4 regions of the Streptomyces sp. NBC_01429 genome follow, and region 1 is predicted to be linked to each of the others. Evidence: riboswitches for the same ligand, from Rfam matches in the RefSeq annotation. Region 1 holds a riboswitch; each other region holds the start of a gene.
What was found. Region 1 has a riboswitch for cobalamin ahead of metE (5-methyltetrahydropteroyltriglutamate--homocysteine S-methyltransferase). Riboswitches for the same ligand answer to the same signal wherever they lie in the genome.
Positions count from the first base shown of each region.

Region 2: another riboswitch for cobalamin. It lies ahead of OG627_RS09710 (ABC transporter substrate-binding protein); the one in region 1 lies ahead of metE (5-methyltetrahydropteroyltriglutamate--homocysteine S-methyltransferase).
Region 3: another riboswitch for cobalamin. It lies ahead of OG627_RS27610 (cobalamin biosynthesis protein); the one in region 1 lies ahead of metE (5-methyltetrahydropteroyltriglutamate--homocysteine S-methyltransferase).
Region 4: another riboswitch for cobalamin. It lies ahead of OG627_RS10270 (ribonucleoside-diphosphate reductase subunit alpha); the one in region 1 lies ahead of metE (5-methyltetrahydropteroyltriglutamate--homocysteine S-methyltransferase).

Region 1 covers NZ_CP109599.1:460,308-466,031, forward strand. Annotated here, with positions in the region: gene OG627_RS02100 (hypothetical protein) at 1-763, opposite strand, end outside; gene OG627_RS02105 (PadR family transcriptional regulator) at 760-1,101, opposite strand; gene OG627_RS02110 (MBL fold metallo-hydrolase) at 1,188-1,973, opposite strand; cobalamin riboswitch at 2,250-2,471, shown strand; gene metE (5-methyltetrahydropteroyltriglutamate--homocysteine S-methyltransferase) at 2,633-4,957, shown strand; gene folP (dihydropteroate synthase) at 5,117-5,724, shown strand, end outside.
Region 2 covers NZ_CP109599.1:2,339,014-2,344,737, forward strand. Annotated here, with positions in the region: gene OG627_RS09690 (ABC transporter substrate-binding protein) at 1-281, opposite strand, end outside; gene OG627_RS09695 (GNAT family N-acetyltransferase) at 371-934, opposite strand; gene OG627_RS09700 (ABC transporter ATP-binding protein) at 998-1,804, opposite strand; gene OG627_RS09705 (FecCD family ABC transporter permease) at 1,801-2,826, opposite strand; gene OG627_RS09710 (ABC transporter substrate-binding protein) at 2,973-4,034, opposite strand; cobalamin riboswitch at 4,101-4,284, opposite strand; gene OG627_RS09715 (beta-ketoacyl-[acyl-carrier-protein] synthase family protein) at 4,551-5,724, shown strand, end outside.
Region 3 covers NZ_CP109599.1:6,269,775-6,275,498, forward strand. Annotated here, with positions in the region: gene OG627_RS27605 (cobyric acid synthase) at 1-383, opposite strand, end outside; gene OG627_RS27610 (cobalamin biosynthesis protein) at 380-1,387, opposite strand; cobalamin riboswitch at 1,421-1,572, opposite strand; gene OG627_RS27615 (hypothetical protein) at 1,635-1,880, opposite strand; gene OG627_RS27620 (inorganic phosphate transporter) at 1,877-3,172, opposite strand; gene OG627_RS27625 (class II aldolase/adducin family protein) at 3,345-4,025, shown strand; gene OG627_RS27630 (alpha/beta hydrolase) at 4,111-5,244, shown strand; gene OG627_RS27635 (hypothetical protein) at 5,542-5,724, shown strand, end outside.
Region 4 covers NZ_CP109599.1:2,465,174-2,470,897, reverse strand. Annotated here, with positions in the region: gene OG627_RS10275 (ribonucleotide-diphosphate reductase subunit beta) at 22-1,044, opposite strand; gene OG627_RS10270 (ribonucleoside-diphosphate reductase subunit alpha) at 1,044-3,452, opposite strand; cobalamin riboswitch at 3,610-3,736, opposite strand; gene OG627_RS10265 (YbdD/YjiX family protein) at 3,860-4,078, opposite strand; gene OG627_RS10260 (carbon starvation CstA family protein) at 4,075-5,724, opposite strand, start outside.

The DNA of each region.
Region 1 (5,724 bases):
CCGTCGCCACCCACGCCGCGATCAGCGCGACGACTTCGACGGCGAACAGGCCGCGCTGGAAGGCCGGACTGATGGAGATGACGTGCAGGCCCCCGGCCACGATCATGGCGAGCACGACGGGGACCAGCCAGCGGTACGAGTGGCGCCGCAGCCGGCCGGGACGGCAGACCGCCAGCACCGCGCACGCGGCGCACAACGTGCCCGACAGCACCAGGTCACGGGCCGTGATCGGGGCGCCCAGACCGTAGTAGCCCAGGCCCGCCTTGCCCTCGTCGCCGAAGAGCGTACCGCTGTTGAACGTGGCACCGGCGTAGATCATCACTGCCGCGACCGGCAGGGCGATCCACGGCCTGCCGCGCAGCAGGGCGATCAGGCAGACCAGCGGAAGCAGCCCGTAGGGCAGGAGCCGGGTCCCCGTGGGGCCTTCCGCCCACGGGTACCACCCGGAGAAGTGGAAGGCGATGGCGTGCCGGCCGGGATCGATGCGCAGTGCCCAGTGCCACACGTCCTGTAGGTACGGCACCAGCGCCAGCGCGGCGAGGACGAGAGCGGTCAGATGGACGCCGTCCAGCCACCACGGCCGGGCCGTGTCGTCGGCGACGGCACGGGCACGGACCTGCACCCCGGACCGCGCCAAGGCGACGAACTCCCGCGGCGGGGGCCAGGAGCGGCCGGGATACGCCTCGGCCAGGCAGGCCAGCAGCTCCTCTCCGTGCCGGGAACGGTAGGGCGCGGGGTAGGCCGCGAGCAGCAGACGGTTCATGCCGGCGCCGCTCCGACATCCCGCGCGCGTCCGATGACGACGGCCGCCGCCTGCCGCATCCGCTGCGCCTCCCGGCCGAGTACCGCGGTGCCGTCCTCGGTGAGCCGGTAGTAGCGCCGCGCCCGCCCGGCCACGATCTCCTCATGGTCGGCGGCCACCAGCCCGGCCCGCTCCATCCGGTCCAGCGCGCCGTAGAGGGTGCCGACAGCGATCCGGAGCCGCCCGTCGGTGGCCTGCTCGGCGGCTTTGATGATGCCGTAACCGTGCAACGGCCCGTCCATGAGCGCGGCGAGGATGAAGTACTGCGGTTCCGTCAAGGACGGGTTCCGTCGTGTCATGCGTCGAGCATATATCGACCGCCGATATATATCCCACGACCCCGGGTGATCACCCCGGCAGCGTCTCCATCGCCCGGGCGGACCGGCTAATTCCCGGCGCTCGCCCTCGCGTACATCTCCGGGTCATGGGCGCAGATGATCGCCAGATCGGGCTCCGCGCGTCGCTGGAGTTCGGCGAGACGGGCGTGGTTGTCACGCACTCTGCCCAGGTCGAAGGCGATGAAGGATTCCATGGCCCGCAGGGCGACGGGGATGCGGGAGCGGCCGTCGACCGTCGCGGAGTGGTAGAAGGCGTCACCGGCGTGCAGCAGCCAGCGGGGGCCGGTGTCGACCGCGACGCACGCGTGTCCACGGGTGTGGCCGGGCAGCGAGACGAGGACGATCCCGGGAGCGATGGAGTCGAGTTCCCTGGCCGCAGCGAATCCTCGCCATTTCTCCCCGTCGGGGCTGTGTTCGACGATCCTCGGGCCGTGCGCCCACTGCGCCGAGCTGTAGCGCATGCGTTCTCGCCGGGACGGCGCGATCATGGACCCGAGCGCCTCGGCGGCGGTGACATGTATGCGCGCGCGGGGGAAGTCGGAGAGCCCTCCTATGTGGTCGGCGTCGAAGTGCGTGACGACGATGTGCCGGACGTCGTCCCGGCTGAAGCCGAGCCGTTCCACCTGACGGGCGGCGGTCTCCTCCACGCGGAGCACCGGCCGGATCACGTGCCGCGAAGCCCCCAGGCGCCGCTTGGGGTCGGCGATGTCCTCCAGGCCGAAGCCGGAGTCGACGAGGACCAGGCCGTTGTCGGTTTCGAGCAGAAGGACGTGGCACACCAGGTGGGCGGTGGGCAGCAGCATGGTGCCGCAGTTGAGGTGGTGAACCTTCACGGACGGGTGTCCTTTCGCCGTACCTCTGGGGGGAGTTGGACCCACAGCCCCGGTCCGGCCTGCCCCGGTCCGGAACGTGAACACGATCGCGTCGGTCACCCTACGGTGACCCCGCCGCGAACCGGAACGCGGAGTCGCCCGGGCGTGAACGCGGCGGGCCCCGGGTCCGAACACGGAGCCCCCCGGAACTCCGGGGCGTCACCATACCGTCACTTCGCGTGACCCGGGTCGCGTCCCGGGATGCGGGCAGGAGTGTGCGCCCGCCTCTTCTCGCTCTAAGGTGGACGTGCAGCTGGTTCGCCCCGTCCGCCAGGCGGGGTGTCGTAAGAGGGAACCCGGTGGGAATCCGGGACTGCCCCGCAGCGGTGAGTGGGAACGACCGCCGTCATACAAGCACTGGATCCGACCGGGTCCGGGAAGCGACGGCCAGTAGGTGTCTCGTGATCCACACGAGACGGGCCCGCGAGTCCGAAGACCTGCCCGTTGCCCGCACGCGACCGATCGCGCGCGGACATCCCGGTGACCTCGTGGGCGGGTCGGCGTACATATCGAGCGGCACGCGCGACGGCACAGCGTCGTGGGCCGCCCGGTCGGTCGTCCCTTCGCGTCCTCGGTCCCGTCCCCGGGATACCAGGACACATCTCGCGAAGGAGAGTTCCGTGACAGCGAAGCCCGCAGCCGCGGCAGCACGAGCCACCGTGTACGGCTACCCCCGCCAGGGTCGGAACCGTGAGCTGAAGAAGGCCATCGAGGGCTACTGGAAGGGCCGGGTCGGCGCCGACGCCCTCCGGGAGACCGCGGCGGACCTCCGCCGTTCGAACTGGCGGCAGCTGGCCGACGCCGGAATCCATGAAGTGCCGTCCGGTGATTTCTCGTACTACGACCATGTCCTGGACACCAGCGTCATGGTCGGCGCTGTCCCCGAGCGGCACCGCGCGGCGGTCGAGGCCGACGCGCTGGACGGCTACTTCGCGATGGCCCGGGGTACCCAGGACATCGCCCCGCTGGAAATGACGAAGTGGTTCGACACGAACTACCACTACCTGGTGCCCGAGCTGGGCCCCGACACCGTCTTCACCGCCGACTCCGCCAAGCAGGTCGCCGAGTTCACGGAAGCCCTCGCGCTCGGCCACACCGCCCGCCCGGTCCTCGTCGGCCCCGTCACCTACCTGCTGCTGGCCAAGCCCGCCCCGGGCGTCGCGGCCGACTTCGAGCCGCTGACCCTGCTGGACCGGCTGCTGCCGGTGTACGCGGAGGTGCTCGCCGATCTGCGGGCGGCCGGCGCCGAGTGGGTCCAGCTCGACGAACCCGCGCTGGTCCAGGACCGTACCCCGGCCGAACTGAACGCGACCGCCCGCGCCTACCGCGACCTGGGCGCGGCCACCGACCGGCCGAAGCTGCTGGTCGCCTCGTACTTCGGGCGGCTCGGCGAGGCGCTGACCGTACTGGCCAAGGCCCCGGTCGAAGGACTGGCCCTCGACTTCACCGAATCGGGCGCCGCCAACCTCGAAGACCTCGCGGCGGCCGGCGGACTGCCCGGCAAGCGGCTGGTCGCGGGCGTCGTCAACGGACGCAACATCTGGATCAACGACTACGAGAAGTCCCTCGCCACTCTCGGCACGCTGCTCGGCCTCGCCGACCGCGTGGACGTCTCCACGTCCTGCTCGCTCCTGCACGTACCGCTGGACGCCTCCGCCGAACGCGACATCGACCCGCGGATCGCCCGGTGGCTCGCCTTCGCCCGGCAGAAGACGCACGAGATCGCCGTCCTGGCGCGCGGTCTCGGCCAGGGCACCGGCACCATCCAGGCCGAACTCGCGGCGAACCGCGCCGACCTGGTCTCCCGGGCCGGGTCCGCGCTGACCCACGATCCCGGGGTACGTGCCCGTACCGCCGCCATCACCGACGCGGACGGCCGGCGGTCGCAGCCGTACGCCGAACGGACCGCCGCCCAGCGCGCGCACCTCGGCCTCCCGCCGCTGCCGACGACGACCATCGGTTCGTTCCCGCAGACCACCGAACTGCGCACGGCACGGGCCGACCTGCGGGCCGGGCGGATCGATGTCGCCGGGTACGAGGAGCGGATCAAGGACGAGATCCGGGAGGTGCTCTCCTTCCAGGAGAAGGCCGGGATCGACGTCCTGGTCCACGGCGAGCCCGAACGCAACGACATGGTGCAGTACTTCGCCGAACAGCTCACCGGCTACCTCGCCACCCGGCACGGCTGGGTCCAGTCCTACGGCACCCGCTACGTCCGGCCCCCGGTGCTGGCCGGGGACATCTCCCGCCCCGAGCCGATGACGGTGCGCTGGACGACCTACGCGCAGTCGCTGACCGAGCGCCCCGTCAAGGGCATGCTGACCGGCCCCGTCACCATGCTCGCCTGGTCCTTCGTCCGCGACGACCAGCCGCTCGGCGACACCGCGCGCCAGGTCGCGCTCGCCCTGCGCGACGAGGTCGACGACCTGGAGGCGGCCGGCACCTCGGTCATCCAGGTCGACGAACCGGCCCTGCGCGAAACACTGCCGCTGCGCGCCGCCGACCACGCCGCCTACCTGGCCTGGGCGACCGAGTCGTTCCGGCTGACCACCGGTGGCGTACGGCCGGACACCCAGATCCACACGCACATGTGCTACGCGGAGTTCGGGGACATCGTCCAGGCCATCGACGACCTCGACGCCGACGTCATCAGCCTGGAGGCGGCCCGCTCCCACATGCAGGTCGCCCGCGAACTGGCCGAGCACGGCTACCCGCGCGAGGCCGGGCCCGGTGTCTACGACATCCACTCCCCGCGCGTCCCGAGCGCCGAGGAGGCCGCGGCCCTCCTGCGCAAGGGACTGGAGGCCATCCCCGCCGAGCGGCTGTGGGTCAATCCGGACTGCGGTCTGAAGACCCGCGGCTGGCCCGAGACGCGGGCCTCCCTGGAGAACCTCGTCACCGCCGCCCGTGAAATCCGGGCCGAGCTGGCGACCGAGAACTCCTGATCCCGGTGGGCACGTCGGCCGGACAGCTCGCCGTGTCCGGCCGACGTGCCCCGAGCGGCATCGGACCAACGGCCCGCCGCGGTCGGATCGGGAGTCGGAGTCGTCAGTCGTCAGTCGTCAGTCGTCAGTCGTCAGTCGGACAAGGGGAATGCGGTGCACATGACCGGTCAGCAGGGACGAGGCTCGGTGGAGGGACTGCCGGTCTGGGACCGCTGCGCGGTCATGGGCGTGGTCAACGTGACTCCGGACTCCTTCTCGGACGGCGGCCGCTGCTTCGACGCGGCGGCCGCGATCGAGCACGGTCTGGACCTCGTGGCCGAGGGAGCCGATCTGGTCGACGTCGGCGGCGAGTCGACACGTCCGGGCGCGACCCGGGTCGACGAGGACGAGGAGCTGCGGCGCGTCCTTCCCGTCGTACGGGGCCTGGCGGCCGAGGGCGTCGTCGTCTCCGTCGACACCATGCGCGCCGCCGTCGCCGCACGGGCGGTCGCGGCGGGCGCGGTCCTCGTCAACGACGTCAGCGGCGGACTCGCCGACCCCGCCATGGTCCCCGTCGTGGCGGCCGCCGGTATCCCCTTCGTGGTCATGCACTGGCGCGGCTTCAGCCATGGGACGAACGGCCGCGCGGTGTACGCGGACGTGGTGGGCGAGGTCGTGGCGGAGCTTCGCTCCCGTATCGACGCCGTGGTGGGCGCGGGGATCGCGCCGGAGAGACTCGTGGTCGACCCCGGTCTCGGTTTCGCCAAACGGGCCGAGCACGACCTGCG
Region 2 (5,724 bases), 1.9 Mb from region 1:
GCGTTCTCCTTGGTCCAGGACTCGGCGAGCGCGGGGGCCGCGGCGCCGTTGCCGTCGAGCTTCGTCAGCCCCTCGGTGACGCCGAGCCGGCTGAGGAGGGTCGCGTCGGCCCCGTACGGGGAGAAGGACTCGGAGGGCGGGAAGGCCAGCGCGACCCGCAGCCGCCTGCCCTCGCCGGAGCCCGCTTTGGGGTCCGCGGAGCCGCCGGAGGCGAAGCAGCCGGAGAGCAGGGGGATGAGCAGCAGGCCGGCGGCCCACCGGCGAGGTCGGACGGAGCGCATGATCCTCGTTCTCTGTTCTCTGCGGGGTCTGTGGGTGACACACCGGCTACGGGACGAACGAACGAGAGATTACATGACAACCGTTTTCATCAGCCGAGCGGTATCTCGAAGTGCACGATGCTCTGACCGCCGCCCGCGATCTCCTCGCGCTCATCACACACCGCCTTGCCCATCGAGCGCCAGAACGCCTCGGCGCCGGGCACCGCCGGATCGGTGTGCAGATAGACCGAGCGGTATCCGCCGTCCGCCACCGCGAAGTCCACCAGTTCACGCACCAGCGCCCGCGCGAGGCCCTGGCGGCGATGGCCGGGGCGGGTGTAGACGCGGCGCAGCTGGGCCGTCTCCCCGGAGGGGTAACGCTCCGCCATCCAGGCCGGGTTGGGGGGATTGACGGGCCCGCGGGAGTCCAGCGCGGCGACGGCGACGACGCCCTCGCTCCCGTCCCCGCCCTCACTCCCACTCCCGCTCTCGTCGAGGGCGACGAGCAGCGTGTGCCGGGGCGAGGCCAGATACGCGCCCGCGAGATCGATGATGTCGGCGTGCCAGCGCGGCACGTACCCGGTACCGAAGTCGCGGTAGACGGTGTCGAGCATGACGGCGCGCGCGGCGTCGAGGTGATCGGGGGTCGCCGTTCGGATGCGATAGCTAGGCACTTGCGCATCATACGCATTAAGCCCCGGCCGCCCGCACGCCGCCTCTGCCGGAGGGCCGCCGCCTCAGCCGGAGGGCGCCGCCCTGACCGTGCCCAGGAAGCGGACATGCGGCCGGCCGTCGGGACCGTCCGGGGTGACGGTCGCGCGTACGCCGTAGACGGCCGCGATGAGCTGCTCGGTGAGGGTCTCCCTGGGGGCGCCGGCGGCCACCACGCGGCCGTGCTGGAGCACGACGACCTGGTCGCAGTACATCGCCGCGAGATTCAGGTCGTGCAGGGCGATGACGGTGGTGACGGGCAGCGCGGCCACGAGGTTCAGCAGGTCGAGCTGGTGCTGGATGTCGAGGTGGTTGGTCGGCTCGTCCAGCAGGAGTTCCCGGGGTTCCTGCGCGAGCGCGCGGGCGATCTGCACGCGCTGGCGCTCGCCGCCCGACAAGGTGTGCCAGGACTGGCCGGCCCGGTCGGTGAGCCCGGTGCGCTCCAGCGCCGTACGCACCGCTTCGTCGTCGCCCGCCGACTCCGGTGTCCAGGCGCGGCGGTGCGGGACGCGGCCGAGGCGTACGACCTCGCGCACGGTCAGCTCGACCTGGGTACCGGCCTGCTGCTCGACGACGGCGACCTGGCGGGCGATCGCCCTGCGGCCGAGTTCGGGGAGCGGGCGGCCGTCGAGGGTGACGACACCGGAGGCGGGCGCCAGGACTCCGGCGAGGATCCGCAGCAGGGTCGACTTGCCGGAGCCGTTCGGCCCGAGCAGCCCCAGCGTGGAGCCTGGCGCGGGCGCGAGGCCGACCCCGTCCAGGACGAGCCGCCCCCCGGCGGTACGGGAGACCCGCTCGGCGCGCAGTCCGGGCGGGGGCGTCGCGCCGGTCATGCCGTCCTCCGGGCGCGGTACAGCACGGCCACGAACGCCGGTACGCCGATCAGGGACGTCACCACTCCCACCGGTACCTCCTGCGGGTCGAGCACGGTACGGGCCAGGGTGTCGACCCACACCAGGAACACGGCCCCGGCCAGGGCCGTCACCGGCAGCAGCCTGCCGTGGTTGGGGCCGACCAGCGCGCGGGCGGCGTGCGGCAGGACGAGACCGACGAAGCCGATCGCCCCCGCCGAGCTGACCAGCGCCGCCGTCAGCAGGGCCGTGACACAGAGCAGCACCAGGCGGGTACGGCCGACGGAGACGCCGAGCGTGGCCGCCGCGTCCTGCCCGAAGGCGAACGCGTCGAGGGTCCTGGCGTATCCGCCGCACACCAGCAGCGCGAGCGCGAGCACGGCGGAGCAGATCCACACATCGTTCCAGCCGGCGCCGCCGAGCGAGCCGAGCAGCCAGAACAGCACGCCGCGCGTGGTCTCCGCGTCGGCGGACGTCATGACGATGAAGGAGGTGAGCGCGGAGAACAGCTGCATGGCCGCGACCCCGGAGAGCACCACCCGGTCCGTCGTCCCGCCGAGCGTGTGGCTGAGCAGCAGCACCATCGCGAACGAGCAGAGCGCGCCCAGGAACGCGCCGCCGGACAGCGACAGGGCGCCGCCGCCCACCCCGAGGACGACGACGAGCACGGCGCCGGTGGAGGCGCCCGAGGAGACACCGAGCACGAACGGGTCGGCGAGCGGATTGCGCAGCAGCGCCTGCATGACCGCCCCGCACACCGCGAGTCCGGCGCCGCACACGGCCGCGAGCAGCGTGCGCGGCAGCCGCAGGTTCCATACGATTCCGTCGCGGATCGGGGTGAGCCGCGACTCGCCCCAGCCGAGGTGAGCGGCCACGACCGACCAGACGTCGCCGACCCGGATCTGCGCCGGGCCGATGGTGATCGCGACGGCGACGGAGGCCACCAGCGCGGCGAGCCCGCCGGCGCACAGGAGCAGCACGCGCGGGCTCCCCGGACCCCACAGGGCGCGCGGCCCGCGGGAGGCGCGTGCGGCGGAGGTCGGTGCGGCGTGCTCCGGTGCGGCGGACTGCGGCGCACCGGGATCCGCGGCCGCTTCCCCCGCCGGATCTCTCGCCGAGTCCCGCTCCGGATCCCGCTCCCGCTGGATCGTCACTTCGCGGGCGCGTACGAGCGCAGCGCAGCGGCGACCTTCTCGACGCCTTCGACCGTGCGGATGGTCGGGTTCATCGCCTGGCCGCTGAGCAGCACGTACCGCTTGTTCCTGACCGCGTCCATCTCCTTGGTGACCGGATTGGACTCCAGGAACTCGATCTTCTTGGCGGCGGTCTCGGCGGACTGCGACTTGCGCGTGAGGTCGCCGATCACCAGGAAGTCGGGGTCGCGGTCGGCCACCGTCTCCCAGTTGATCTGGGGCCACTCGTCCTGGGTGTCGTCGAAGACGTTCTTCGCGCCGACGGCGTTGGTGATGATGCCGGGGGCGCCGCAGCAGCCGCCCATGTACGGGGAGTCGGAGTTGGCGAACCAGTACAGCAGCGTGACCTTCTCGGTCTTCGCCGCGTCCAGCCCCGCCGTCGCCTTCGCCATCCGGGCCTCAAGCGCGGCGACGACCTTCTCGCCGCGCTCCTCGACCCCGAAGACCTCGGCCAGGTCCCGTACCTCGCCGTAGACGCTCTCCATGGCCAGCGGGGTGGAGCGGGCGCCGTCCGTGCCCACGGTCTTGTCGTTCTTGGTGCAGTCGGCGGGCGAGATGTACGTGGGCACGCCCAGCTTCTCGAACTGCGCCCGGGTGGCCACGCCCCCCTTGCCCAGCGTCGACTGGAAGGAGGAGGCGACGAAGTCGGGCTCGGCGTCGAGGACCTTCTCGAAGGAGGGGTTGTTGTCCGCGAGCCGGGGGACCTCGGCGTTGGCCTTCTCCAGCCCCTTCAGCAGCGGGTCGGTCCAGGTCGCGGTCCCGGCCATGCGGTCCGCCAGACCGAGGGAGAGCATGATCTCCGTCGTCCCCTGGTTGAGCGAGACGGCGCGGCGGGGCGGGGCGTCGATCCGTACCCGCTGTCCGCAGTTCTCGACGGTACGGGGATATCCGGCGGCCTCGTCCTCGGCCGTCTTCGCGTCCTGTGCCGTACCGCCTCCCCCGCAGGCCGTCAGGGACAGGGCTCCGGCGAGGAGCAGGGTCGTCAGTGCGGCGGGACGGAGCGGGCGCGCGATCGGCACGGTGGTTCCTCTGCGTTCGAGGGCCCATGCGCGGAGCCCGTTCGTACGGTGCTCCCCCGCCGCCTGAAAGGACGGGGGCGGCCAGCAGGTCTTCGGACTCGGGATCTCCCGGACGTGACGCCTTCCCGGACGGTCGCCGCCCAGTGGCCGATGCCACGCCCGTCACCCTCACCGCTGCGCGTCAGCTCCGGATTTCCACCGGATTCCCTGACCCACGTACATGGGTTCGACTGGCCTCGGCAAGCTATCACAGCCGGAAATCGCCCCTGTCGGCCGTGTTTCCACAGGTGGGCCCCGGTCACCGGCCGCGCTCCCTCGCGCCACCATCCGGCGTCGAGCCGCGCTCAAGTCGCCACCAGCAGCCTTGCACCCGACAGGCTCTGAGGCGAAAGGACGCACAGCGATGTTCCGCATGAACCGAGACAGGACCGGCGCCGGGCGCTGCCGGTCCACGGGGCCGGGCCCCGCCCACGGCCCCGCCCAAGGCCCCGCCCACGACCGCGCGGGAGGCCCGCGTTGAGCAGGCGCGTAGTGATCACCGGTATCGGCGTACGCGCCCCCGGAGGCGCCGGGACGAAGGAGTTCTGGAGCCTGCTGACCGACGGCCGTACCGCCACCCGCGCCATCTCGTTCTTCGACGCCTCGCCCTTCCGGTCCCGGATCGCGGGCGAGGTCGACTTCGACGCGGCGGCGGAGGGGCTCAGCCCCCGGGAGATCCGCCGGATGGACCGCGCCACCCAGTTCGCCGTCGCCTGCACCCGGGAGGCGATCGCCGACAGCGGTCTGGAGCTGGACTCCCTGGACCCGCACCGGATCGGGGTGAGCCTGGGCAGCGCGGTCGCCTCGGCGACCAGTCTGGAGAACGAGTACCTGGTCATGTCGGACGCGGGCCGGGAGTGGCTGGTGGATCCCGGCTATCTCTCGCCGCACATGTTCGACTACCTCAGCCCCGGGGTGATGCCCGCCGAGGTGGCCTGGGCCGCCGGTGCGGAGGGCCCGGTGGCGATGGTCTCCGACGGCTGCACCTCCGGCCTCGACTCCGTCGGCTACGCGGTGCAGCTGATCCGGGAGGGCACCGTCGACACCGTCGTCGCCGGCGCCGCCGACACCCCGATCTCCCCCATCGTGGTCGCCTGCTTCGACGCCATCAAGGCCACCACCCCCCGCAACGACGACCCGGAACACGCCTCCCGGCCGTTCGACGGCTCGCGCAACGGCTTCGTGCTCGCGGAGGGCGCGGCCATGTTCGTGCTGGAGGAGTACGGGGCGGCCCGCGCGCGCGGCGCGCACATCTACGCCGAGGTCGGCGGCTACGCCACCCGGTGCAACGCGTACCACATGACCGGTCTGAAGAAGGACGGCCGCGAGATGGCCGAGGCGATCCGGGTGGCGCTCGACGAGTCCCGCCTGGACCGCGGCGCCATCGACTACATCAACGCGCACGGCTCGGGCACCAAGCAGAACGACCGGCACGAGACCGCCGCCTACAAGCGCAGCCTGGGCGAGCGGGCCCGTGAGGTGCCCATCAGCTCCATCAAGTCGATGGTGGGGCACTCGCTCGGCGCCATCGGCTCGATCGAGATCGCGGCCTCGCTGCTGGCCATCGACGCCAATGTCGTACCGCCCACGGCGAATCTGCGCACGGCCGACCCGGAGTGCGACCTGGACTACGTACCGCTGACCGCGCGCG
Region 3 (5,724 bases), 5.8 Mb from region 1:
AGCTCCTCCAGGCACTCCAGTACGGTGCCGAGCAGCGCCTCGCGCCGGCCCCCGTGGTAGTCGGTGGCGCTCAGCTCCCCGACGGGCCGGCCCATCAGCACCACCTGGCTGCTGCGGTCGCCGCCCGGCTTGAGGAGCACGGGGTTCATCAGCGCGGTCGGCTCCACCCGCGCGGCCTGCGCCTGCATCGCCTGGGCACGGCCGATCTCGGCGCCCTCGCGCGTCACGAACGAGTTCAGGGACATGTTCTGCCCCTTGAACGGCGCGACCTTCATCCCGCGGCGCGTCAGCCACCGGCAGATCCCCGCCGTGACGACGCTCTTGCCCGCGTCGGAGGTGGTCCCCGCTATCAGGAGCCCGCCGCCGCGCCCGCCCCGGCTCATCCGTTCCTCCTTCGCGCGGCCGTCCGCCGCAGGGTGCCGTACACGACCCGGCCGGTCACGCAGGCCGCCAGGGCCAGCGCGTTCACCCGGCGCGACAGCCGCACCGCGCGCTCGATGTCGGCTACCTCCACGGACCGCCCGCCGCCGTTCAGCACCGGCCGGTGCTCGACCCGCCCGCCGTACGCGAGCGTGCCGCCCAGCCGTACGCCCAGCGCGCCGGCGAACGACGCCTCCACCGGGCCCGCGTTGGGGCTCGGGTGCCGGGCAGCGTCCCGCCGTACGGCCCGCAGCGCCCCGCGCGGATCGCCGCCCGCGACGATCGCCAGCGCGGCGGTCAGCCGGGCCCCCGGCCATCCCGCGGCGTCGTCGAGCCGCGCGGAGGCCCAGCCGAACCGGCGGTACCGCTCGCTCCTGTGCCCCACCATCGCGTCCAGCGTGTTCACGGCCCGGAACCCGGCCAGCCCGGCAGGACCCGCGACCGCGCCCCACACCAGCGCGCCCACGACGGCGTCGGAGGTGTTCTCGGCGACGGACTCCACGACGGCCCGCGCGATTCCCGCTCCGTCCAGCGTCTGCGGGTCGCGCCCGCACAGATGCGGCAGCCGCTCCCTGGCCCCTTCGACGTCCCCGGCGGCCAGCGCGGCGCCGATCGCCCGCGCCTCGCGGCCCAGCGAGGTCCCGCCGATCACGGACCAGGTGGCGGCTGCGGTGAGGGCCGCGGCGGCGGGGGGACGGTGGCGTACGGCACGGGCGGCCAGCGCGGCGGCCCCGGCGGCGCCACCGGCGCACACCACCGTGTACAGCGCGCCCCAGCCGCGGTGGTCGCGCCACAGGACGCGCTCCACGGCCCCGGCGGCCCGGCCGAACGCCGCGACAGGATGGCCGCGGCGCGGATCGGCGAAGAGGAGGTCGGCCAGCAGGCCGGCGGTGGCACCGTACGCGAAGACCCGCTCGGTGACGGCGGAGCCGCCGCCGCGCGCGACGGCAGAACCGCGGCCAGGCATGGCGAAATGTCCTCACTCAGGGTCCGCGCCCCGGTTCGACGTGACGCGGCGGCAGGAGTTCCTGGCTCCCGGAGCGCCCGTGCGGGGCGCTCGCGGTGACAGTGGCGGGACCGCGCCGGATTCGCACCGGCTTCCTCTTCTGCCGCCGTGTATGGCCCCGGCAGTCCACCACGCCGTCGAAAGACCCGTCAACTCCGCCTTGACCTGCGACGGGGCAGTGTGCCGAGGCCCACACGGGGCGGGGCGGTCACGCGACGATCAGATAGATCCCGTACGCCACCGCCGCCACACAGAGCGCGAAGCAGAGGTAGGCGCCCGCCGTGCGGACGGCGGTGAGCGACCCGGCGGCGCCCTGCGCCCCCGTACCGGCCTCCGGCTGTCCCTCCCGCTTGGCGAGGGCGACGATGCCCAGGGTGAACAGGCCCACCAGGGCGACGGTGGTCACGAGGCTGACGCCGAAGACGGAGCCGAGCGCTGCCCAGTCGATGTTCATGCGATGACTTCCTTACGCGCGGGCTCGGCGGTGGTGCCGGTGGGGACGGGGGCGTGGATGGTGGCCGACAGGTCCTGCGCGGCCCCGGCGGGCGGCGGGGTGACGGCGGCGATGGCGGTCGTCACGATGCCGGCGGGCTCGGCGGAACCGGCGCCCCCGGCGACCGGGGACTCCGTACCAGCCGCGGCGTCCGCGCCCTCGGTGACGTTCGTGTGGTCGATCGGCTGGCGCCGCGAGACGAGCCAGATCGCGCCCGATCCCGCGATGAGCAGGACGGCGACGGCCGTGACTCCCCAGGTGCCCTGACCGGTGAGGAACTCGGCGCCCGCGGCGACCAGTCCGGCGGCCGGCAGGGTCAGCCCCCAGGCGATGAACATCCGGGAGGCGGTGGACCAGCGGACCACCCCGCCCTTGCGGCCGAGACCAGCGCCCATCACGGCGCCGGAGCAGGACTGCGTGGTGGAGAGCGAGAAGCCCAGGTGCGAGGAGGCCAGGATGACGGTGGCCGCGCTGGTCTGCGCGGCGAAGCCCTGCTGCGGCCGGAGATCGGTGAGGCCGGTGCCCATGGTGCGGATGATGCGCCAGCCGCCCAGGTACGTACCGAGCGCGATCGCCAGACCGGCCGAGACGATGACCCACACCGGCGGGTTGGAGCCCGGGGCGAGCACGCCGCCGGTCACCAGCGCGAGCGTGATGACGCCCATGGTCTTCTGCGCGTCGTTGGTGCCGTGCGCGAGGGAGACGAGACCGGCGGAGGCGATCTGGCCCACGCGGTACCCCTTGGCGGTCGCCTTCTCGTCCGTGTTCCGGCCGATCCGGTACGTCAGCTTCGTGGCCAGCATGGCCGCCAGACCGGCGACGACGGGCGCGGCGAGCGCCGGGATCAGCACCTTGGTGACGACCACGCCGCCGTTGACGCCGGAGGCGCCCACCGACATCAGCGTGGCGCCGATCAGCCCGCCGAACAGCGCGTGCGAGGAGCTGGAGGGCAGGCCCAGGAGCCAGGTGAACAGATTCCACAGAATCGCGCCGACGAGCGCCGCGAAGATCACTTCTGTTCTGATGCCCTGTTCGTTGATGAGGCCGCCGGAGATCGTCTTGGCGACCTCCACCGACAGGAACGCGCCGACAAGATTCAGGACCGCGGACATACCCACCGCGACCTTGGGCTTCAGAGCGCCGGTCGAGATGGTCGTAGCCATCGCGTTGGCGGTGTCGTGGAAACCGTTCGTGAAATCGAACACGAGGGCTGTCACGATCACAATCGCGAGCAGCAGCGTGATGTGTTCCATTGACCTGACCCAGGCAATCGTTCGACGTCGGTGGCCTCGGTGAACGTAAGGAGTCAGGGTGAACGGAAGATGAACTGGGTGGGACTTCGCGGTGTTCACCCTCGCGGAGTCGGCTGTCATCGGTTCACCGAGACGGCAGCGCCCTCGGCCCGGCACCTGACAGGATCGGGCCATGACGCATCAGAGGCGGCGCGACACGACGGAAGAGGCGTGGCGGGAACTGGTCTCCACCGCCCGGCGGACGGCTGCCGAGGGGCTGGTCGTCGGCACCTCGGGCAATGTCTCCGTACGCGTCGGTGACCTGGTCCTGGTCACGCCGAGCGCGGTGCCGTACGACCGGCTCACCCCCGAGGACACCGTCGCCGTCGACCTCGAAGGACGGCAGGTCCTCGGTGAGCTTGTCCCCACCAGCGAACTGCCCCTGCACCTCGCCGTGTACCGGGAGACCGACGCGCTCGCCGTGGTCCACACCCACGCCGTGCACGCCACGGCCGTCTCCACGCTCCTCCCCGAGCTGCCGCTGATCCACTACATGGCGGCGGCCTTCGGCGGACCGGTCAGGGTCGCTCCGTACGCGCTGTACGGCTCGGCGGAGCTGGCCGCGCACATGCTCGAAGCGCTGCGCGGGCGCACCGGCTGTCTGCTCGGGAACCACGGCACCGTCACCTACGGCGCGAGCCTCGACCAGGCGTACGACCGCACGGCGCAGCTGGAGTGGATGTGCCGGCTCTGGCTCACCGCCGCCGCGCTCCCCGGGCGCACGCCCGCGCTGCTGTCCGAGGAGCAGGTGGCCGAGGTGGGCCGGAAGCTGAAGGGCTACGGCCGGCGCGACGGCGGCGACGCCGGGGGCTGACGTCCCCGGGGTGTTCCGGGCCCCGGAACACCCCGACGGCCCCCGCCCGGTGGCCCGGACGCGCGGAGGTCGCGACACTGGGAGCGTGCGCCCGGCCAAAGCAACGGCAGCTGCCGTCACCACAGTGTTCGGAGTCGGCGCGGCCGCGGTCGCGGCCGGCCGGTACGCCAGCGATGCCGCGCTCAAGGCACCGCCGGGGCGGCCCCTGCCCGGCGACCCCCGTCTCACCGTCCACGCCACCGCGGCCGGACAGGTCACCCTGACCCGCTGCCTCGCGGCCCTGCGCCCCGGTACGTACGGGATCCAGGGCCCCGGCGTGCACGCCGTCGTCGGGCCCGTCCTGGAGGGCGTGGAACACCCCGCCGACACCGTCGTGCGCCGACTGGAACGCGTCAGCCACGGCATCCTGCGCACCGGCACCCGGGTACGCCTCACCCCGCAGGTGTACACCGGCGACCCCGGCACCGCGCTCGGCCTCCCGTACCGGGACGTGTCGATCCCCGGCGAGCTGGGCCCGCTGCCCGCCTGGTTCGTCCCCGGGGCGCGCGACACCTGGGTGATCACCACGCACGGCCTGGGCACCACCCGCGAGCACCCCATGAACGTCATGGAGTTCCTCGCCGGGCAGCAGTTCCCCGTCCTCGACCTCGCCTACCGGGGCGACCCCGACCCCGGCGCGCCCCGCTCCCCGGGCGGCCTCGGCCACCTCGGGGACTCCGAGTGGCGCGACCTGGACGCGGCGATCCGCTACGCCGTCCGGTACGGCGCCGAGCGCGTCGTCCTGCACGGCTGGTCCATCGGCGCGTCCATGGCCCTGCACGCCGCCGCCAACTCGGCGCTCAGCGAGCGGATCTCCGGGCTGGTGCTCGACTCGCCGGTGCTGGACTGGGAGGCCACCCTGCGGTCCCTGGCCACCGCCCGCCGGGTCCCGGGACCGCTGCTGCCGCTCGCGGTCAGGGCGGCCCAGGGCAGGACCGGGCTGCACGGCGACCGGCTGCTGGAAGCCGCCGACCCGCGCAATCTCCATGTGCCCACGCTGATCTTCCACGGCCCCGACGACACCCTCGCGCCCTGGAAACCCTCGCGGGAACTCGCCGCGCACCGGCCGGAACTGATCGGCCTGCACACCGTGGCGCACGCTCCGCATGGGGCGATGTGGAACGCCGATCCGGCCGGTTACGAGGAGACGCTCCGCCGTTTCCTCACCCCACTCATGTGAGGACGCCTTCCGGCCGCCCCCGCCGGAAACCCCGTGAAAGCCCGGCCGGCGGCTCTGTGAGGCCCCCATATCGCCCCTTCCGTACCTCTGTGTGCCCCCCGCGCGGCCCCCGAGCCACGGCCGCCGGAGGGGCTCCCGCCATGCCCCCGGCGGGGTCGCGACAGGTTCCGTTTGGGCTTTCGGGCGGTCACCGGGAAGACTGCCCCCGTGACGTCCCGAAAGCCTGATGAGCAATTGGCGCGCAACTCCAGACTCCGACTCGTCCGCGCGCGGCCGTTGACCACGGCCCGACGGACTGTGACCGACGGGCGCAACCGGCCGGCACCCCGGCCGCCCGAGGGCACTCCGCCCCCGGCGGAGCTGGCCCGCCAGGCGCGGGAGGTGCTCGCCCACGCGGTACGAGTCGCCCGCTGGGCAGCCGCCGACCGGGATCCCGGCGCGGGCCCGCTCACCGGGCCCGCGCGCGAACGGGCCGCAGCC
Region 4 (5,724 bases), 2.0 Mb from region 1:
AGCAGAGACCGGAAGCGGAGACTAGAAGTCGTCGTCGAAGCCGACCGTGCCCTCCACCGCGACCTGGTACGCCGACGGACGCCGCTCGAAGAAGTTCGTCAGCTCCTGCACGCCCTGCAACTCCATGAACGAGAACGGGTTCGAGGAGCCGTACACCGGCGGGAAGCCCAGCCGCTGGAGGCGCTGGTCCGCCACGCACTCCAGGTACTCGCGCATCGACTCGGTGTTCATGCCCGGCAGGCCCTCGCCGCACAGGTCGCGGCCGAACTGGAGCTCAGCCTCGACCGCCTCCTTCAGCATGTCCGTGACCTGCTGCTGGAGCTGGTCGTCGAAGAGTTCCGGCTCCTCCTTGCGTACGGTGTCCACGACCTCGAAGGCGAAGTTCATGTGCATCGTCTCGTCGCGGAAGACCCAGTTGGTCCCCGTGGCCAGGCCGTGCAGCAGGCCGCGCGAGCGGAACCAGTACACGTACGCGAAGGCGCCGTAGAAGAACAGCCCCTCGATGCACGCCGCGAAGCAGATCAGGTTGAGCAGGAAGCGGCGGCGGTCCGCCTTCGACTCCAGGCGGTCGATCTTCTCGACCGAGTCCATCCACTTGAAGCAGAACTGCGCCTTCTCGCGGATCGACGGGATCTCCTCCACCGCGTCGAACGCCGCCGCGCGGTCCTCCGGGTCGGGGAGGTACGTGTCCAGCAGCGTCAGATAGAACTGGACGTGGACGGCCTCCTCGAAGAGCTGGCGCGAGAGGTAGAGCCGTGCCTCGGGGGAGTTGATGTGCTTGTAGAGCGTCAGCACCAGGTTGTTCGACACGATCGAGTCGCCCGTCGCGAAGAACGCGACCAGCCGGCCGATCATGTGCTGCTCGCCGGGGGTGAGCTTGGCGAGGTCGGCGACGTCCGAGTGGAGGTCGACCTCCTCCACCGTCCAGGTGTTCTTGATCGCGTCGCGGTAGCGCTCGTAGAAGTCCGGGTAGCGCATGGGCCGCAGGGTCAGTTCGAAGCCCGGGTCCAGCAGGTTCTTCTGTGCGGAAGTGTTGTTCGTCATTACTGGCATGCCTCGCAGGACTCGGGGTTCTCCAGGGAGCAGGCGATCGCGTCCTCAACAGAGGCCGCCTGCGCGGGTACGGGGGTGGGCTCCGGCCGCGACGCCTGCTGCGAGCCCGCCGCCCGCGCGATCCGCGTCGCCGGGCGCGAGCGCAGGTAGTACGTCGTCTTGAGCCCCTTCTTCCAGGCGTACGCGTACATCGAGCTGAGCTTCCCGATGGTCGGCGTCTCCAGGAACAGGTTCAGCGACTGGCTCTGGTCCAGGAACGGCGTACGGGCGGCGGCCATGTCGATCAGTCCGCGCTGCGGGATCTCCCACGCCGTACGGAACAGTTCCCGCACCTCCGCCGGTACCCAGCCGAAGCCGGCCACCGAGCCGCTGGACTCGCGCAGCGCCTCGCGGGTCTGCGCGTCCCAGACGCCGAGCCGCTTCAGTTCGTCCACCAGGTACGAGTTGACCTGGAGGAACTCGCCCGACAGCGTCTCGCGCTTGAAGAGGTTGGAGACCTGCGGCTCGATGCACTCGTACACGCCGGCGATCGAGGCGATGGTCGCCGTCGGCGCGATCGCCAGGAGCAGCGAGTTGCGCATGCCCGTCGTGGCGATCCGGGCGCGCAGCGCGTCCCAGCGCTCCGGCCAGTTCAGCTCCACGTCGTAGTGGTCGGGGTGCAGCACCCCGCGCGCGGCGCGCGTCTTGGACCAGGCGGGCAGCGGGCCGTTGCGCTCCGCGAGGTCGCAGGACGCCTCGTACGCGGCGAGCATGACGCGCTCGGCGATCCGCGTCGAGAGCGCGGCGGCCTCGGGGGAGTCGAAGGGCAGCCGCTTCTTGAAGAAGACGTCCTGGAGACCCATCGCGCCCAGGCCCACCGGGCGCCACTTCGCGTTGGAGCGGCCGGCCTGCTCGGTCGGGTAGAAGTTGATGTCCACGACGCGGTCGAGGAAGGTGACGGCCGTGCGGACGGTCTCGTCCAGCCGCTCCCAGTCGATCTCGCCCGACTCCAGCACGAACGCGCCGAGGTTGACCGACCCCAGGTTGCAGACCGCCGTCTCGCCGTCGTCCGTGACCTCCAGGATCTCCGTGCAGAGGTTGGAGGAGTGCACGGTGTGGCCGGGCTCGGCGGTCTGGTTGGCGGTACGGTTCGACGCGTCCTTGAAGGTCATCCAGCCGTTGCCGGTCTGGGCGAGGGTGCGCATCATCCGGCCGTACAGCTCGCGCGCGGGGATGGTTCTACGGGCCAGTCCGTCCGCCTCCGCCTTGCGGTACGCGGCGTCGAACTCGTCGCCCCACAGGTCCACCAGCTCCGGCACGTCGGCCGGGGAGAACAGCGACCAGCTCCCGTCCGACTCGACCCGGCGCATGAACTCGTCCGGGATCCAGTGCGCGAGGTTCAGGTTGTGCGTACGCCGCGCCTCCTCGCCCGTGTTGTCGCGCAGTTCGAGGAACTCCTCCAGGTCCGCGTGCCAGGTCTCCAGGTAGACACAGGCCGCGCCCTTGCGCCGGCCGCCCTGGTTGACGGCCGCGACCGACGAGTCGAGCGTGCGCAGGAACGGGACGATGCCGTTGGAGTGGCCGTTCGTCCCCCGGATCAGCGAACCGCGCGAGCGGATACGGGAGTACGAGAGCCCGATGCCCCCCGCGTGCTTCGAGAGCCGCGCCACCTGGTGGTAGCGGTCGTAGATGGAGTCCAGCTCGTCCAGCGGGGAGTCCAGCAGATAGCAGGAGGACATCTGCGGGTGCCGGGTGCCGGAGTTGAAGAGGGTGGGGGAGGAGGGGAGGTACTCCAGCCGGCTCATCAGCGTGTAGAGCCGCTCGACCTCGGTCACGGCCCGGTCGCTCTCGTCCTCCGCGAGCCCGGCGGCGACGCGCGCCATGAAGTGCTGCGGGGTCTCGATGACCTGGCGGGTGATCGGGTGCCGCAGGAGGTAACGGCTGTAGAGCGTCCGCAGCCCGAAGTAGCCGAAGCGGTCGTCGGCGGCGGTGTCGATCATCGCGTCGAGCCGGGCAGCGTGGAGCGCGACGAAGGCGGCGGTACGGTCCGCGATCAGACCCTCGCGGTGCCCGGTCGTGACGGAGGCGGAGAACGACACGGCGCCCTGGGTCGCCGCCTCGTCCGCGATCGTGCGCGTCAGCAGTCTGGCCGCGAGCCGGGAGTACGCCGGGTCCTCGGAGATCAGTCCGGCCGCCGCCTCGGTGGCCAGCTCCCGCAACTCGGCCTCGTCCGAGCGGGCGTTGCGGCCCCGCAGCGCGGCGGCGGCGACCCTGCCCGGGTCGGTGTCGGGCAGATCGGCGGTCAGGTCCGTCAGGGTCCGCAGCAGCGCGGTGCCGGGTCCGTCGGCCTTCGGCTCGGCGGATTCCGTAACGGCTGGGACCGGATCGACTGAGACCGGATCGGCTGGCGCGATGGTCACGGTGGGGCTCTCCCTCGCTCGGCTCTGGGCCAACGGAGGGAAACGGGGGACCGGCCGTACGCAGGGGGACGCGGCCCGTGTCCGGGCAGCACCTACCGCGTACGGCGTCCACCGGCCCAACCGCGAGGCCCGGACGTCTGGGCGTCCGGATCGGGTCGAGCCGGACGCACCGTCGGCAGGTACCCGGACTTACGCGGGCGTGACAAAACACGCCAACGCATACCGTTGCGGGACAGTTCCGGATTCGCACCGGATTCCCCTGCGTCGACAGCGAGGTCGAGCATACATCTGGGGGGCGCGCGGTGCGGCACCCCCCAGATGTTGTGTCGTGGGTCGCTTCGGTTACGGTCGCTGGTACCGCTCCCGGTACCCCTCCCGGCACCGCTGTGCCTTCGTGGTGCGGCCGTTCAGCAGCAGCGGAAGCCCTCGCGCGGGTCGGCCTCGCGGGCGTCCGTGCGGCTGCGTTCGAAGGCCCGGCGGCTCATGATCCGGGCCTCCGGGGCGTGGGCGGTGGTGTGGGCGACGTACCGGTCGTACCCCGACTCGCCGGTCAGCTCGCGCACGTACCAGCGGATCCGCCCGGCGATGTGCCGCGCTCTGGCGGTCACGGTCACGGCCGCCGTCATGAGGCGCCGCTTCCCGGTCCCGCTCCCGCGCCCGCCGCCACCTTCGCCTCCGCCTCGGCGGCGGCCAGCTCCGCCTTCTCCTCCTGGGTGGGGATCATCCCCGCCGGGGCGACGATGCCGGACCTGACGTACGGCGCCTCCGACAGTTTCACGCTCTCCGGTGCGCGGATCGCCTTGAGGCAGACCCGTCCGGCGTCCGCGATGACCACGAGGATCAGGAGCGCGAAGAGGGCCGAGAGGACCCCGTCCACCGTGGAGTTGGTCACGACGGTGTGCATGTCGTCCATCGTCTTGGCCGGCGGCAGCACCTCGCCCCGGTCGATGGCCGACTGGTACACGTCGCGCTGGGTGAAGAAGCCCACCTTCGGGTCGCCGGAGAAGATCTTCTGCCAGCTCGCCGTGAGGGTCACGGCGGCGTCCCAGGCGAGCGGTACGGCGGTCACCCAGGCCCATTTCAGCCGTCCTGACTTGACCAGCAGCGTCGTGCAGACGGCGAGGGCCACCGCAGCCAGCAGCTGGTTGGCGATGCCGAAGAGCGGGAACAGCTGGTTGATGCCGCCCAGCGGGTCGTGGACGCCGACCCACAGGAAGTAGCCCCAGCCGCCGACCACCACCGCGCTGGCGAACCAGACGCCCGGCTTCCAGCTGACCTGGCGCATCGGCTTGTACACGTTGCCGAGCATGTCCTGGAGCATGAAGCGCCCGACACGGGTGCCCGCGTCCACCGTGGTGAGGATGAACAGCGCCTCGAACATGATCGCGAAGTGGTACCAGAACGCCTTCAGCGCGGTGCCGCCGAGGACGGACGAGAAGATCTCCGACATGCCGAGGGCGAAGGTCGGCGCGCCGCCGGTCCGCGACAGCAGGCTGGTCTCCTCGACGTCCTTGGCCGCCTGGGCGAGTTGGTCGGGCGAGATGGTGAAGCCGAGGTTGGCGACCGCCTGCGACGCCGATTCGACCGTACCGCCGATGACCCCGGCCGGGGAGTTGACCGCGAAGTACAGACCCGGGTCGATGACACAGGCCGTGATCATCGCCATGATCGCGACGAACGACTCGGTCAGCATCGCGCCGTAGCCGATCATCCGGATCTGGGTCTCCTTCTGGACCATCTTCGGAGTGGTGCCCGAGGAGATCAGGGAGTGGAACCCGGAGAGCGCGCCGCACGCGATGGTGATGAAGACGAACGGGAACATCGATCCGGCGAAGACCGGCCCGTCACCCCGGCTCGCGAACTCGGTCACCGCGTCCATCTTCAGCGTCGGAAGCGCGATGACCACGCCGAGCGCGAGCAGCACGATCGTGCCGACCTTCATGAACGTCGACAGGTAGTCGCGCGGCGCCAGCAGCATCCACACCGGGAGTACGGAGGCGAGGAAGCCGTACGCGATCATCCAGATGACCAGCGTGCTCGCTTCCAGCGTGAAGGTGCCGGCGAGCGAGGACTCCGCGACCCAGCCGCCCGACACGATGGCGAGCAGCAGCAGCGCCACGCCGATGACCGAGACCTCGGTGACCCGGCCGGGCCGCAGCACGCGCAGGTACACGCCCATGAACAGGGCGATCGGGATGGTCATGGCGATGGAGAAGACGCCCCACGGCGAGTGGGCCAGGGCGTTGACGATGACCAGTGCCAGCACGGCCAG